3 regions of the Geodermatophilus arenarius genome follow, and region 3 is predicted to be linked to each of the others. Evidence: riboswitches for the same ligand, from Rfam matches in the RefSeq annotation. Region 3 holds a riboswitch; each other region holds the start of a gene.
The links. A riboswitch is a leader RNA that binds a small molecule or an ion and turns the genes downstream of it on or off. The one in region 3 is predicted to bind cyclic di-AMP.

Region 1 (4,996 bases), on a different contig from region 3:
GGGACCAGCTCGACGCCCGAGCAGACCGTGGAGAAGCTCGCCGAGAAGGCGCACGTGCCGATCCCCGGCGACGAGGAGCACCGGCAGAACCGGGTCCAGGGGCTCGGGCCGATGACCGGCCTGGTCGCGGGCGTCGGCGTGGGCGTCGTCGTCGGGCTGGCCCGCGCCTCGGGCTTCCGGTCGCAGCCGCTGGTCGGGACGCTGCTCACCACGCTCGGCGTCCTGGTGGCGGCCAACGGCCCGATGACGGCGCTGGGCATCACCGACCCGCGCACCTGGTCGGCCACCGACTGGGTGAGCGACCTCGTGCCGCACCTGGCCTACGGCGCCGTCGTCAAGACCACGATGGACGCCTTCGACCGGCCATGAACGGCATGGGGAGCTCTCCGCGCGTACGGGCCGTCGACACGTGCGGATCGCTTCCTACGCCTCGCCGGCCGTCGCCGACCAGCCGCGGGGGTCGACGTCGCCGGGGACGGGGGCGGCGGGGTCGTAGGGCGAGCGGGTGAAGACGAACGTGCCCAGGTCCAGGTGGTCGCCGGCGATCCGCAGCGGCTCGCCGGCGTAGTAGCCGTCCAGGCCCACCCAGGTGCCGTCGGCGTCGCGGCGGAAGCGGCTGGCCCGCCCCGACCGGCCGGGCAGCGGGCCGAGGTGCAGCAGGCCGCCGTCCACCGCGCGCAGGGCGTGCGGCGCGGGGCCCCAGTACCAGACGCCGAGCTGCTCCAGCGGCACCGGCGGCTCGGCCGGGCGCCACGGCTCGGCCACCCGCGGCTCGGCCGCACGGAGGTCGGCCAGCAGGCCGGGGACGAGCACGTCCAGGCCGCTGGTGGTGTTGGCCAGCGAGACGCCGCCGGTCCCCTCCTCGCGGTCGACGAAGACGCCGGCCAGGAAGCCGGGCATCGAGCCGCCGTGGCCGGTGAGCGTGCGGCCGTCGACCCGCAGCACCTGCAGGCCCAGCCCGTAGGCCGACCAGGCCGGTGAGGAGCCGTCGACGCCGGCCGGCACGGCCATCTCCTCGAGCGTCGCCGGGGACAGCACGTCGCCGGTGTCGCCGAGCAGGAAGGCGGCGAAGCGGGCGAGGTCGGCCAGCGTCGCCCACAGCTGCCCGGCGGCGGCCATCACGCCGGCGTCGTGCTCGGGCTCGGGCAGGACGACGTCGGCCCACGGGTGGACGGCGTAGCCCTGCGCGGCGCGGCCGGAGGGGCGCGGCGTCGTCCGGGTCATGCCCAGCGGCCCGAGCACCTCGGCGGTGACGACGTCCTCCCACGACCGCCCGCGCAGCCGGGCCACGAGCTCGCCGAGCAGGCCGAAGCCGAGGTTCGAGTAGTGGAAGCGCCGGGCCTCGCCCAGGACGACGTGCTCCCCGGACAGCCGCAGGTCGGCCAGCGGGCCGCCGGGCACCCGCTCCCACCAGCCGCCCGGGCTCTCCGCGGCGGCGCCGGCCAGGTGCGAGAGCAGCTGGCCGACCGACCGGTCGCCGAACGGCGTGCCGGGCACGTGCCGGTCCAGCGGGTCGTCCAGCGCCAGCCGGCCCTCGTCGCGCAGCCGCATGACCGCGACGGCGGTGACGGTCTTGCTGATGGACCCGAGCCGGTACTGGACGTCGGTGTGCGGCTCGGCGACGTCGCCGCGGCCGGCCGACCAGGCCAGCCCGCCGTCCCGGACCACCCCGGCGACCAGGCCGGGCGCCCGCCCCTCGCGCTGCACCCGGGCGGTGCGGGCCAGCAGGGTGCGGGCGGTCGAGGGCAGCACGGGCTCCGGCATGACCGGAACGGTAGGTCAGGCGCGGACGGGCGCCGCCAGCCGCCCGGTGCGCCCGGCCCAGCGCTCGAACACCACGGTGACCAGCGGCGGGATGGAGGCGGCCAGCGCGAGCAGCGTCGTCCACCGGGACCAGCCGAGCACCCGCGCGGCGACCAGCGCCACGACCACGTAGGCGATGAACACCGCGCCGTGGACCGGCCCGAACACCTGGACGCCGGCCTCCGAGGTCTCCGGCACGTACTTGACGTACATGCCGGCCAGCAGGCCGATCCAGGAGAGGGCCTCGGCGACGGCGACGACGCGGAAGGCCAGGGCGACGGTGCGGGGGTTCATCGGTGCGCGGTCCTCGGGTCGGGGGCGGTTCCGGAGGGTCAACGCGGCAGCGGGCGCCGGCGTCCCGGTCGCGGGGTGTGAGGTGCGTGGCAGGGTCGGGTCGTGCGGGGTCCGGCGCAGCGGGGGTCCCGTCCGGTCCTGCTGCGCCGGCTGGCCGACCTGCGGCCGGACCCGGTGGCCGCGGCGCTGCCCCGGCTGAGGCGCGACCCGCGTCAGCCGATGCGGCGGGCGCCGGCGTAGCCGCCCATCGCGTCGATGCTGGCGACCTTGACGACGTCGCCCGACGTCGGCGCGTGCACCATCTGGCCGTTGCCGATGTAGATGCCGACGTGGCTCACCGGGCTGTAGAAGAAGACCAGGTCACCGGGCTGCAGGTTCGCGCGGGAGACCGCGGTGCCCATCGTCGACTGCATCCTGCTGGAGTGCGGGAGGCTGATCCCCGCGGCGCGGAAGGCGTACTGGGTGAGGCCGGAGCAGTCGAACGAGCTCGGGCCGGCGGCCGCCCACACGTAGGGCTTGCCGCGCTGGGCCATGGCGGTGGCGACGACGGTCCCGGCGACGCCGCTGGCCGGCGCGGCCGCCGCGGCCGGCTCCTCGGCGGAGGAGGACGCGGAGGACGACGCAGTGTCCTCGCGCTCCTCGTCGCGGCTGGCGCGGGAGTCCTCGGCGGCGTGCGCCGCGGCGGCGGCCTCGAGGGCGGCGCGCCGCTCCTCGGCGCTCAGCCGGGCGTAGTCGGTCTGGTAGGCGGCGATCTGCGCCTCGAGGTCTGCCTGCTGGGCGGCGACGGCGTCGTACTGGCGCTGCGCCTCGGCGGCGGCCTCGGCGGCGGCGGCCTGCGCGGCGGTGGCGGTCTCGGTGGCGGCCGCGGCCTGGCCGAGCAGCTCGCCCTGGTAACCGGCGACGCCCTGCAGCAGGGTGACGCGGTTGACGAACTCGTCGGCGTCCTCGCTGGTCATGAGCGCCTGCAGCGAGCCCATGCTGTCGCCGGTGTAGGCCGACCGGGCGATCCCGATCACCTGCTGCCGCGCGGTGTCCACGGCGGCCTGGGCGGCGGCCAGCTGCGCGGCGGCGGCGTCGGCGGCGGCCTGCTGGGCGACGAGCGCCTCGCGGGCCTCGTTGAACTGCTCGGTGACGGCCTCGAGCTCGTGGCCCCGGGCGGCGACCAGCTGCGCGGCCTCGGCGGCCGACGTCGGCTCCTCCGCCCGGGCCGGCGCCGGGACGGCCCCCAGCCCGAGACCGATGCCGAGGGCGCCGACGAGCGCGAGGGCGGCGCGGCGGCCGCGGCCGGTCGCGGGCGTGCCGGGGACGGACGTGCGCAGGGACGCCACGCGGCGGTCTCTCCTTCTCCCAGGCCGCCTACCGGGTTAGCTGACGGGTTCGGGCGTGGAGTCGCCCGGCGCGTGCGGACACGCGCTACACCCCAGGACTGCGATGGGTCCCCGGCCCGGTCTCCGCTGCGGGAGGACCGGCTCGACGGCGTCCACGGGGTGTCACCCGGACTGGTGACGGAGCGCCCCGTTGGACACACTCAGCGTAAGGTCCGTGACCGGCGTGTGACAATCACCCCGGTGTAATTACATCAGTCACGGACGGTGACCAGGCGACTCCGGGAGGTTCCCGACCCCCGCCGGTTTGCGCGGCCGTGGGGACGTGTACCGATTGCTGCATGTCCTCTTCCACGCGGATGCGCCTGGCCCGGCCGCTCGTCGTGCTCGCCCTGCTCGGCTCCCTGGTCGCCTGTGGCGACAACACCGACTTCTCCCGCGGCCCGACCAACTGCGACTCCGCCGGCGGCAACGCCAGCAACGAGAACGACGCCAGTTGCCAGGAGACCGGCCAGAACCCGGGCAACGACGCCCCCACCACCGACGACGCGAGCACCGACGACTGAGCGCCGTCCGGTCCCCGGCGGGCGCCGGGCCGCCGGGACTGGTGGCATGGGCGGGTGAGCCCGGCACGCAGGTGGACGGCGGCCCGGTTGCGGGTCGAGACGCGCGCGCTGCTGGCCGGTGCCCGGCGCCTGCTGCGCGGCCGTGACCTCGCGCTGATCGGCGCGGGCCTGACCTTCTACGCCGGCATCGCGGTGGTGCCGCTGGTGCTGGTCTCCGTCCGGCTGACCGCGCTGGCCACCTCGGCCGGGGAGGTCCGCGGGCGCAGCGAGCGGCTGGCCGAGCTGCTGCCGGAGTCACTGGGCGCGCCGGACGCGGTGGCCCGGCTGGTCGACGCCGGCGTCCGGCTGGACCTGCTGGGGTTCGCGCTGGCGCTGCTGCCGCTGTCGCTGTACGGCGAGGGGCTGCGGCGGGCGCTGATGCGGTTCAGCCAGCGGCGGGAGAACCTCACCGGCTGGCGGGGCCGGCTGCTCACGCTGCCCCTGGTCGTGGTGACGCCCCTGCTGCTGTACCCGCTGCTGCTGGCCGCCACGGCCATGGCCGACCTGGCCCGCGAGGACGGCGCCGGGCCCCTGATCGGGCGGTTCGCCGTCGGCTACTACTCGGTGCTGTTCGTGCTGACCGTGCCCATCCTCTGGGGCTACGGCGTGGTGGCCGGCGGCCGGCGCCGGTGGGGCGCGCTGGTCAGCGGCGCGCTGTTCACCGCGGCCTGCCTGTCCGGCTTCCTGCAGGGCTTCGTGCTGTTCCTGTCGCTGCCCCTGGACCTCGGCGCGCCCTTCGGCGGCCTGGTGGTCGTCGGTGCGGTGGTCGCCATCGGCCTGTGGCTGTTCCTGCTGCACCTGGTCCTGCTGGCCGGGTGGCTGCTCACCCAGTCCCTCGACGCGCGGCTGGGGCGGCGTCAGGCCGTCGGCCGCCAGGGGGAGCCGGGCGGCGGGGCCTCCGTGGCGGGCGCGGCGGGCGGGGGCGGCGGCGTGGCCGGTGCGGTCGGCGGCTCCGTGGCCGGTGGCGGC
Region 2 (4,996 bases), on a different contig from region 3:
GGGCGCCAGAAGGCCCAGCGGCGCGGCCGCGCCGAAGAAGGCGGTGTCGCAGCCGTGCTCGGCGGCCAGGGCCGTCGCGGCCCGGGCGGTCGCCGGCGTGGGCAGCAGCACCGCCGTCCGCTGCCGGACCACCCGGTAGGGCAGCCGCGCGTCGTACGCCTCCCAGCCCGGTGAGCGGGAGGCCAGCACGACGAGGGAGTCCGGCGGGCGGCGCTCGAGCAGCGCCGCGACGAAGGTCTGGATGCCGCCCTGCCGCGGCGGGAAGTCGTTGGTGACGACGAGCGTGCGGCCGCGGTCGCTCACCGGTCGCCCCGCCGCAGCCAGTCCTCGGCCATCGCGACCCGCTCGGCCGCCGTCGGGTGGGAGCCGAAGAACCACTGCCACGGCGCCGGCGGGCTCGGGTCGGAGACGTTGGTCTCGGCCAGCCGGCGCTGCATCTCGATGAAGGCGGCGGCGTCCCGGGTGAGGTCGAGCGCGGCCAGGTCCGCCCGGGCCTCGACGTGCCGGGAGACGAGGTTCTGCACCGGCGTCGACACGAGGGACCCCACCGCGACGAGGAGCAGCACCAGCGGCACCACGCGCGGGTCGCCCGCCGAGTCCGCGCCGGCGCGGCGCAGCAGCGGCGCCCAGGTCAGGAGCCAGCCGAGCAGGGCGACGGCGGCGGCCGCGCCGAGCGCCCCGATGAGCGTGCCGGTCAGGACGTCGTCGGTGGCCACGTGCCCGAGCTCGTGGGCGACGATCGACTCGATCTCGTCCGGGGGGACGTCGGCCAGCAGGGTGTCGTAGAGCACCACCCGGCGGGTCGAGCCGAACCCGGACACGTAGGCGTTGAGCGACGTCGTCCGCCGGGACGCGTCGGCGACCAGGACGTCCTCGACCGGGGAGCCGCTCTCCTCGGCCAGCCGGAGCAGGTCGGTGCGCAGCTCGCCGGCCGGCAGCGGCGTGAAGCTGTTGAACGCGGGCTCGATGACCACCGGGTAGAGGAAGGAGCCGACGACGACCAGCGCGGCCGCGCCGCCGGCCGCCCACGCCCACCAGGCGCGGGGGGCGCGGCGGGCCAGCGCGACGAGCACCAGCAGGCCCAGGGCGGTGAGCCCGGCGTCGATGGCGGTGGAGACCGCGACGTCGCGCAGCCACAGCGGCCAGGAGCGCGTGGACAGCCCGTAGCGGTGCCGCACGACCTCGCCGTAGGCGGAGATCGGCAGCGTCGCCAGCCGGCCGACGACGACCAGCGTGACCGTGCCGAGCAGCACGGTGAGCGGCCAGCGGCGGCCTCCCGCCCGGCCGACCGCGGTGACCAGGCGGCTGCCCAGGCGGGTGAGGCCGAGCAGCGCCGAGACCGCGAGCCCGAGCACCAGGTTGGTCAGCGACGCGGGACGGATGTCGGCGGCGAGGGCCTCGGCGCGGCGGACGACCTCGGCGGGCAGCCCGGCGTCGTCGGTGACCGGGGAGGCGCCGCCGGGCGGGGTGGGCAGCGGCGTCCAGGGCGTCCGGAGCGCGATGACGAGGACGAGCGCCGCGCCGAGCACGAGCGCGACCAGCAGCGCGGCCCGGCGGGAGCCGGTGCGGTCCGGCCGGGTGGCCTCGGGGCCGGGGCGGGTGCTCGTCCCGCCCGCCCTGCCCACCCGGCCGATCCTAGGCGCGCGCCGGTGCCGCACCGTGCACTCCCCCGGCGGACGCCGAGGGCCGGCGACCCGTCCGGGTCACCGGCCCTCGGCCTCGCGACGTGCTGGAACGGCCTCCCTGCAGGGGCCCGCCGGGAGCTCGCGAGCGGTGGGGGCGGGGAGGTCCTCCGTCAGGCGATGCGGCGCATGGCGGTGATGCCGCCCATCGAGTCGACCGACACGACCTTCACCGGCTGCCCCGACGTGGAGGCGTGCACCATCTGGCCGTTGCCGATGTACATCGAGACGTGGCTGACCGGGCTGTAGTAGAAGATCAGGTCACCCGGCTGCAGGTCCGCCCGCGAGACGGCGGTGCCCATGCGCGACTGCATGCTGCTGGAGTGCGGGAGGCTGATGCCGGCCGCGGCGTAGGCGTACTGGGTCAGGCCCGAGCAGTCGAAGGCGTTCGGCCCGCCGGCGCCCCACACGTAGGGGTCGCCCACCTGGGCCAGCGCCGTCTGCACCGCGGTCTGCGCGGCACCGCTGCCGCCGCTGCCCGCCGACGGCGCCGGGGCCGGAGCGGGGGCCGCGGCCCGCGTGCCCGCGGTGGCCGGCGCGCTCTCCCCACCCGCGCCGCCGCCGGCGCCCGGCCCGGCCGGCGCGCCGGTGGCCAGGCCGGCCGCCTGCGCGGCGAGCGCCGCCTGCCGCTGCGCCTCGGTGAGCGCGGCGAACTGCGCCTGGTAGTCCGCGATGTCGCCCTGGAGCTGCGCCTCCTGGGCGCTCAGGTCGTCGAGGGTGCGCTGCGCCTCGGTCTCGGCGGCCTCGGCGTCGGCCTGCGCCTGCCGGGCGGCGGCGGCCGCCTCGTTCACCTGGTCGAGGACCGAGGTGGTGTGGTCGGCGATCTGGCCGAGGGTGGCCAGCGAGGCGACGAAGTCCTCGGCCGAGTCGCTGGTCATCAGCAGGTCGAGCCCGGCGAAGCCGTCGCCGTTGCCGGCGGTGTAGGCGCTGCGGGCCACCTCGCGGATCCGGCCGTCGAGGTCCTGCAGCCGGTCCTGCGCCTCGGCGGCGGCCTGGTCGGCCTCGCCGGCGGCGGCCTGCTGCTGGGCGAGGACCTCGCGGGCCTCGTTGACCTGCTCGGTGACGACCTCGAGCCGGTGACCGGCCTCGGCGGCGAGCTGGGCGGCCTGCTCCGGGGTGCCGGCCCGCTCGGGGTCGGCGGCCGCGGTGCCGGACAGCAGGGTGAGGGTCAGCGCGGCGGTGGTGCCGACCAGGGTGACCCGGCCGAGGCGGCGGGCCCGCGACGGGCGGTGCAGGCCGGCGATCCGGGTGGTGGGTGTGGACTTCTCGCGTGCATGCCCCAGGGCAGGGCGGGGGGTCGCCACGGGCGGCGGCTCTCCGTTTCTTCCTCAGCAACCGCCTACCGAGTTAGCTGACGGGTTCGGGCTGGGAAGACGTGCCCTATCTCCGCGCCCCGGTCGGGACCGGCGCGCGCGAGAACTCACCCCAGTGCTGCGGTGGGTCCCCGGCTCACCTCGCGCACCTCCGGGAGGGCGTCCGGTGACTCGGCGGTGTCGGCCGAGGTCACCCTGCGTCGGGTGACGACCACCCGGCCGGACGGCGCCACAGTACGGACGTGATGCAGTTGTGACAAACGGGGGGTGCGGGAACTGTGAGGACACACACGGTCAGCAGCCGCGCCACTCCGGTGCGTACCCGATCGGGTGTCCGCGCCGGTCAGCCCGTGCGCCGGCGCCCGTCCCGCGACGGCCGGTGCCGCAGGGGCGGCACCAGGCCGCCCTCGGCCAGCGCCCGCACGGCCCGCCGCTCGACGTCGTCGAGCTCCACGACCACGCCCGGGCGCGGCAGTGCGCCGTCCGCCGTCCGGGCCGCCGGGACGGAGGGCACCGGCAGCAGCACGGGGCCGGTGTCCCGCTCCGCGGGCGGGGCGCCCAGCAGGGCGGTGACGACGCAGTCGGCGCAGCCGGCGCCGCGCGCGGTGCACGAGTCGCAGTCGATGAGCATGGCCGTGTCCCTCCGGTGCCCCGGCCGCGCCGCCCGGTGCCGGGCCGCGGTCGGGACGGGTCTCCCTGTCGGTCGACCAGCACGCTAGGGACGGCCACCGACAGTCCCGGCTCAGCCGCCCGCGTACTCCCAGTGCCAGGGCTCCTCGCGGCCGTTGCCCGGGTCGGCCCAGGTCGGGTGCAGCCACCCGAACCGGCCGGCGTTGGCGACCATCCACGCGTACTGCGGCGTGCCGAAGCCGTCGATGCCGCCGCACAGGTCGACCGCCAGCCCCCAGCCGTGGTTGCTGGTGCCCGGGACCGCGGCCAGCGCCGGCTTCTCCCCGTACAGGCGGACCTGGCCGGCGTAGGTGCGGTAGGAGTCGGTGATGCAGATCGGCTGCCCGAACGCCGACGCGAACGCCGCGCTCATCGCCCGCCAGGCCGCCGCGGCGTCGCAGCGCAGCGAGTGGCCGCCCACCCCGATCGGGCACAGCGCGCTCGGCGGGATGAGGCCGTTGGGGTAGCCGCCCCAGGCCCGGGCGCCGTCGAAGCTCGGCGGGTAGACGGTGTTGCCGCACTCGACCCGCAGGGCTCCGCCGACCGGACCGGGGGCGGGCACCTCCGGCCGCGGGCCGAGGCTCGGCCGCCCGACGTGGACCACCTGGTCGGCCGGCAGCCGGCGGACGACGACGGCGCCGGCCCGCGCGTCGGCGGCGAGCACGGTCTGCGCGTCCAGCGCGATGCCGACGTGCCCCAGGCCCGCCTCGGGGGTCCCGAGGAAGACCAGGTCGCCGGGCAGGACGTCGGCCGGGTCGACGGGCGTGGTGACCGCGAACAGGCCGGCCTGGTCGGCGGGCAGGTCGATGCCCGCGTCGCGGTAGACGGTGGAGACCAGCGAGCCGCAGTCCCAGGAGTCCGGGCCGGCCGTCCCCGGCGCGTAGGGCCGGCCCAGGGCGTCCATGGCCGCGGTGACCGCGGCCAGCGTCTCGGCGGGCAGCACGAGCAGCGAGAGCGGACGGCGCGGCTGCTGCGCGGCGCCGCGCTGCGCACCGCCGGCCGCCGCGCCGATCGGCGTGAGCCCCGCGGGCAGGCCCCGGACCAGGTCGAGCAGCTCGGCCGCCGGCAGCGCGGTCACCCCGGCCTCGCGCAGCTGGCCGAGGTAGGCCCGCCAGTTGGCCGCCGTCTGGGTGTTGACGTCGACCTGCTGGCGCTGCAGGTCCGACAGCTGCCGGTCGACGTCGCCGAGAGCGACGTCGAGCTCCGCGGTGACCGCGTCGGCGGAGGCCTCCAGCTCGGCCACCTCCGCGGCCAGCCGGTCGGCCCGCTGCCGCGCCTCGGCGAGGACGGCGTCGGCGGAGGTCTGCCGGTCGACCGCGGTCCGCCGCTGCT
Region 3 (4,996 bases):
GTGCCGGGACAACGTCAACGACCGCCCCTCGGTCGGATCCGGCTCGGGCCCGTCCGGGTCGAGGGCGTTGCAGTAGTGCTGGACCACCGCGATGAGGTCGGCGTGCGGGCGCTCGACCGCGACCCCGGTGAACACCGCGTCGATGACGGCCAGGTCCACCCCGGCGGCCGCGGCGGCGGTGAGGCGTTCGGGTGTCACCGCCCGCGCCGCGACGGCGACCTGCTCGGCGGACACCAGTCCGGCGTGGTGCGCCTCGGCGAGGGCGGGCAGGTGCTCCAGTGCCCGCCCGGTGCGCACCAGCCGCGCGGCGGCGGCATCGGAGAGCCGGCAGTGCCCGCGCAGCCAGGAGGCCATCGACGTCAGCCCGTCCCGCTCCGGCGCCTAGGACAGCTCCGCGGCGCGGACCGCCCGGGCCAGGCGGGCGTCGATCCGGTTGCGCTCGGCGACCAGCGTGGCGACGTCGTCGAGGACGTCCCCGCTCCCCGGCTCACCCGAACACATGATCGAAGTCCAGCCGGTCCGGCGGCCTCTCGCAGCACGAATTCCCAGGTCAGGCGCCTGACAGTGGCGGCTGACCGCCGACCACACCCGCCACCACGGCGGCCGCCGCGTGGCCGGTCCGGACGGCGTCCAGCACGGGCACGCCCGCGCGCCAGCCGGTCAGCAGCCCGGCCGCGAACGCGTCCCCGCAGCCTGTCGTGTCGCGCGGTCCGCCCGCCGGCAGCGGCTCCACCGGGACCTCCACCGTGCCCGCCGCCGTGACGACCCGGGTCGGCCGGGCGCCGGCGTGCACCAGCACCAGCGGCGGCGCCCAGGTGGGCAGGGCGCTGTCCAGGCCCAGGGCCGTGGCCTCCGCGGCGTCGCAGCAGAGCACGTCCGGACGCAGCCCGGCGAGCAGCTCCACGTAGCCATCGGCACCGTGTCGCTCGATCCGGGCGGCCGCGGCGACGTCCGCGCTCACCGGCACGCCGAGGTCGTGCGCCGTGCCGGCCGCGGCCCGCACCGCATCGGGGAAGCGCAGCAGGTCGTAGCCGTCGAGGTGGACGACGGCGGCGCCGGCGAACCACTCCGGCCGGACGTCGGCCGGCTCCAGGCCGCCCTCGCCGCGGTCGGTCAGCACCGTGCGCTCGCCGTCGGCATGCACGAGCACCGTCGACAGCGGCGCGCGCCCGCGGCGGACCACCGCGAGCTCGACGCCCCTCCGAGCGAGACCGGCCAGCAGCCCGTCGGCCAGCGGGTCGGCGCCGGCCCAGCCCGCGAACCGCGCCGGCGCACCTAGGCGGGCCACGCCGGCGGTGACGTTGGCGGGGGCGCCGCCGGCCGTCGTCGTCCGCTCGACCCGCTGCTGGCCGCCGGCCACCAGCGGCGCGGACAGCTCGAGCAGCTGGTCGGCGACGAGCTTGCCCACCGCCACCACCGGCCCGGGGCCGGCCGGCCGCGGCCAGGCGGGATCGCCGGCGGACACCACCCGAGGACGGTTCGGTGCCCCCGGCCGGGCGAGCCGGCCGGGGACACCGTTCCGCGCGTCAGGCGACGCGGCGCGCGCCCACGTACTCCGGCATCGAGTCCAGGCTCACGACGGCCACCGGCTTGCCGGCGGTCGAGGCGTGGACCATCTGGCCGTTGCCGATGTACATGCCCACGTGCGACACGGGGCTGTAGAAGAACACCAGGTCGCCCGGCTGCAGGTCGGCCTTCGCCACCGGGGTGCCGAACGTCGACTGGGCCTTCGAGGTGCGCGGGATCGAGACGCCCGCCGCCTGGTAGCTGTAGCTGGTCAGGCCCGAGCAGTCGAACGAGTTCGGGCCGGTGGCGCCGTACACGTACGGGTCACCGACCTGGGCCAGGGCGGTGTCGACGGCGGTCTGGGCCGCGCCGTTGGGAGCGGCCGCCGGTGCGGCGGCGACCGTCGCGGTACCCCCGTCGCCCGCGGCGGCCGACGCCGGGAGGGGTGAGAGGGCGATGCCGGCTCCGGCGATGGCCGCGACGGCGATGCCGCGGAACGAACGACGGGCGGTGGACGTGCGTGCAGTCGTCATCGACGACGGTTCTCCTGTTCTCCGCGACCGCCTACCGGGTTAGCTGACGGGTTCGGGCGGAGGAGTCGCCCGGCGCGACGGAGCGCGCTTCACCCCAGTGCTCACGTGGGTCCCCGGTCCGGGCGCCGGCCGGCTGCCGGCCGCCTGGTTCGGCGTGTCCGGCGGGTGTCACACGGGAGGTGACTGAGGGCCGGCCGGACCGCGACGACGGTAGGGAGGGGTGTTGCAGCGTTCAACCGGATCGCATCCGCGCCACGCCCGGCCGCGAGCCGCGGACTTGACGCGGGCCGCGGATCCGAATCGCCCGTCCCACCAGCGCAGGAGCCGTTCCCTCCGCCGCTCGACCTCCGACACGCAGGCGCCGACACGCCGGGGCGGACGAGAAAGGGCGCAGCGGTGCGTCCGCACAGCGCGTCAGCGGCCCACCACGACGGGAGCGGGGAAGCCCCGGGGATCGCGACGGTTGCGCCGCCCGTTGACGGGGCACCGGAACCAGCAGTCGAGAGGAGGGAGTCCCCCCATGGGCATGATGAGGAACCTGATCGCCTCGGGCGTCGCCGCCAAGGTCGTCCAGGAGCTCCGGAAGCCGCAGAACCAGGCCAAGATCAAGCAGTTCATCCGCGACTTCCAGGCCAAGAACGCGAAGGGCGGCAAGGGTCAGGCCGGTCGCGGCTACTGACCTGCGAGCGCGACCGCGGCCCCCGTCCCCCACCCAGGACGGGGGCCGCGGCGTGTCCGGGGGGACCGGCGAGGCGACCGGGGCACTTCGTGACCGTCCCGCTACGACGCCGTGCCGGACGTCCCGGGGAGCACCGTCCCGCCGTGGCACGCTCCCGCGGTTCCTCCCGCGACGGCGGTGCGACTGCACCCGCCGCGGGTCCCTCCAGCACGACGGGGTGTCCCCATGACCCAACCGCCGCCCGGCCAGCCCTGGCAGCCGCCGCAGGGCCCCCTGCCCGGCTTCCTGCCCCCGCCTCCGGAGAAGAAGGAGACGCCGGTCTACCTGCGTCCCTGGTTCGCCGTCCTCGCGCTGGTCCTCGTCGTCGCAACCGTCGGCGCCGCGCTCGGCGGTGGCGACGACGAGGCGGCGACCGCCGCCGCGAGCACCACGACGGTCACCGAGACCGTGACGGCGACCTCCAGCCCCCAGCCGGCCGTCCCGCCCGTCTCCAGCGCACCGCCGCCGGCCGTCGTGCCGAGCACCACCGCCGCCCCGAGCACCCCGGCCCCGACCACGCCGGCCGCGCCGGTGGTCGACTTCGCCATGCCGTCGGTGGTCGGGATGACCCTGCAGGACGCCCAGGACCTGATCCAGGCCAACGGCGTCTTCCTCAGCCTGTCCCACGACCTGCTCGGCACCCGCAACCAGGTGCTCGACGCCAACTGGAGGGTCTGCACGCAGAACGTCCCGGCCGGCCAGCGGGTCACCGGCGCGGCGGAGGGGACGATCGACCTCGGCGTCGTGAAGCTCGAGGAGAGCTGCCCCTGACCCGTCGCGGGGCGGACGCCGACCGCCCGAGCCGTGTCCGGGGCGGCGGGCCGGGTACCCCGTGCCCCGACCGGGGTGAGCCCAGCCGTCCGGTCGGAGCACGGCTGAGGAGGTCCGCGATGACCCAGGGTCCGCCGAACGGCGGCTCGGACGGCCGCACCGACGACCACGTGCTGCCCGGTGAGCACCCCGACGAGAACGGCGTCGCCGACGACGCTCCCGAGCAGGGACCCCGCGCTGCCCAGGGACCCATGGGCAGCGGGGACCGCCCCGGCTTCCCCGGCGCCGCCGAGGGCACCGGGATGGGCCAGGCGGAGGACTGACCGGCGCGCGCCCGTGCTCCGGCTCCACCGTGGGGCGGAGCACGGGCACGCTCCGCCCTAGGCCCGCGCGGCCGTCGCGGGGGGACCCAGCGGCACCGGGTCGGGGCCGGCGACGATGCGTGCGGTCACCGTGCCGATCCGCTCGACCGTCACCGCGACCTCCACGCCCGGCCGCAGCCACGGGTGCTGGTCCTCGCCGTGCAGCGACCGCAGCTCCAGCAGGCACCCGGTGCCGACCGTGCCGCTGCCGACGACGTCACCGGGCCGCAGCTCGGTGCCGCGCGAGGCGTAGGCGAGCATCTGCCCGAACGACCAGTGGATGTCGGCCCAGCTGCCGCCGCCCTGCTCGACGCCGTCCACCGCGGCCGCCATCCGCAGCGCGTAGCCGGCGCCGGAGCGGTACGGCTCGAGCTCGTCGGGCGTGACCAGGACCGGGCCGAGCGTCGTCGCGCCGTCCTTGCCCTTGGCCGGGCCGAGGCCGACCTGGGACTCCACGCCCTGCACGTCGCGGGCGCTCCAGTCGACGAACACCGTGTAGCCGGCGATCGCGGCCTCGGCCTGCTCCGGCGTGAGGTCCGACCCGCCCCGGCCGACGACCGCGGCGACCTCCACCTCGTAGTCGAACGCCGCCGAGCCGGGGGAGACGGGCACCGGCTCGCCGGTCCCGCGCACCGCCGCGGGGTTGGTGAAGTAGAAGACCGGCTGCTGGAACCAGACCGGCGAGACCTCCCGGCCGAACGCGGCGGCGGCGTTGCGCGCGTGCTGCTCGAAGGACAGGAAGTCGCGGACCGACGGTGGCCGCGGCACCGGCGCGCGCAGCACCAGCCCGTCCTCCGGCACCACCTCGGCCGGGGTGCGCTCCGCCGCCGCGGCGAGGTCGGGCAGCAGGTCGACCAGCGCGGCGTCGAACCCGTGCACCTGCCCGTCGCGCAGCAGCCCGGCCCGCTCCGCGCCGTCGGACGGCGAGACGTAGGTGACCCAGCGCATCAGCTCTCCTCCCTCACGCCCGGCAGCCGATGGGGCCGCCGTGGAACGCCACCATGTCCGGCCAGATCTCGGTCAGCGGCAGCCGCTCGCCCGGCGGCCGGCCGTCGAGCTCGGCGTAGGCGCGGTGCAGGTTCCCCACCAGCCGCTCGGACTCCTGC

Region 1: it holds a riboswitch for cyclic di-AMP, as region 3 does, so the genes downstream of both, ACFO3M_RS18480 (C40 family peptidase) here and ACFO3M_RS11805 (C40 family peptidase) in region 3, are expected to answer to the same signal.
Region 2: it holds a riboswitch for cyclic di-AMP, as region 3 does, so the genes downstream of both, ACFO3M_RS13300 (C40 family peptidase) here and ACFO3M_RS11805 (C40 family peptidase) in region 3, are expected to answer to the same signal.

Annotation. Positions count from the first base shown of each region.
Region 1 covers NZ_JBHSGR010000023.1:10,330-15,325, forward strand. Annotated here, with positions in the region: gene ACFO3M_RS18465 (hypothetical protein) at 1-369, shown strand, start outside; gene ACFO3M_RS18470 (serine hydrolase domain-containing protein) at 424-1,764, opposite strand; gene ACFO3M_RS18475 (DUF3817 domain-containing protein) at 1,780-2,097, opposite strand; gene ACFO3M_RS18480 (C40 family peptidase) at 2,310-3,425, opposite strand; cyclic di-AMP (ydaO/yuaA leader) riboswitch at 3,437-3,569, opposite strand; gene ACFO3M_RS18485 (hypothetical protein) at 3,764-3,988, shown strand; partial or broken gene ACFO3M_RS18490 (YhjD/YihY/BrkB family envelope integrity protein) at 4,043-4,858, shown strand; gene ACFO3M_RS18495 (transglycosylase domain-containing protein) at 4,885-4,996, opposite strand, start outside.
Region 2 covers NZ_JBHSGR010000013.1:105,105-110,100, reverse strand. Annotated here, with positions in the region: gene ACFO3M_RS13310 (glycosyltransferase family 4 protein) at 1-303, opposite strand, end outside; gene ACFO3M_RS13305 (M48 family metalloprotease) at 300-1,625, opposite strand; gene ACFO3M_RS13300 (C40 family peptidase) at 1,796-2,986, opposite strand; cyclic di-AMP (ydaO/yuaA leader) riboswitch at 3,003-3,182, opposite strand; gene ACFO3M_RS13295 (hypothetical protein) at 3,339-3,626, opposite strand; gene ACFO3M_RS13290 (D-alanyl-D-alanine carboxypeptidase family protein) at 3,738-4,996, opposite strand, start outside.
Region 3 covers NZ_JBHSGR010000011.1:76,815-81,810, forward strand. Annotated here, with positions in the region: partial or broken gene ACFO3M_RS11795 (DUF222 domain-containing protein) at 1-366, opposite strand, end outside; gene ACFO3M_RS11800 (carbohydrate kinase family protein) at 551-1,468, opposite strand; gene ACFO3M_RS11805 (C40 family peptidase) at 1,527-2,039, opposite strand; cyclic di-AMP (ydaO/yuaA leader) riboswitch at 2,073-2,157, opposite strand; gene ACFO3M_RS11810 (hypothetical protein) at 2,560-2,718, shown strand; gene ACFO3M_RS11815 (PASTA domain-containing protein) at 2,944-3,528, shown strand; gene ACFO3M_RS11820 (hypothetical protein) at 3,648-3,851, shown strand; gene ACFO3M_RS11825 (fumarylacetoacetate hydrolase family protein) at 3,909-4,838, opposite strand; gene ACFO3M_RS11830 (MBL fold metallo-hydrolase) at 4,852-4,996, opposite strand, start outside.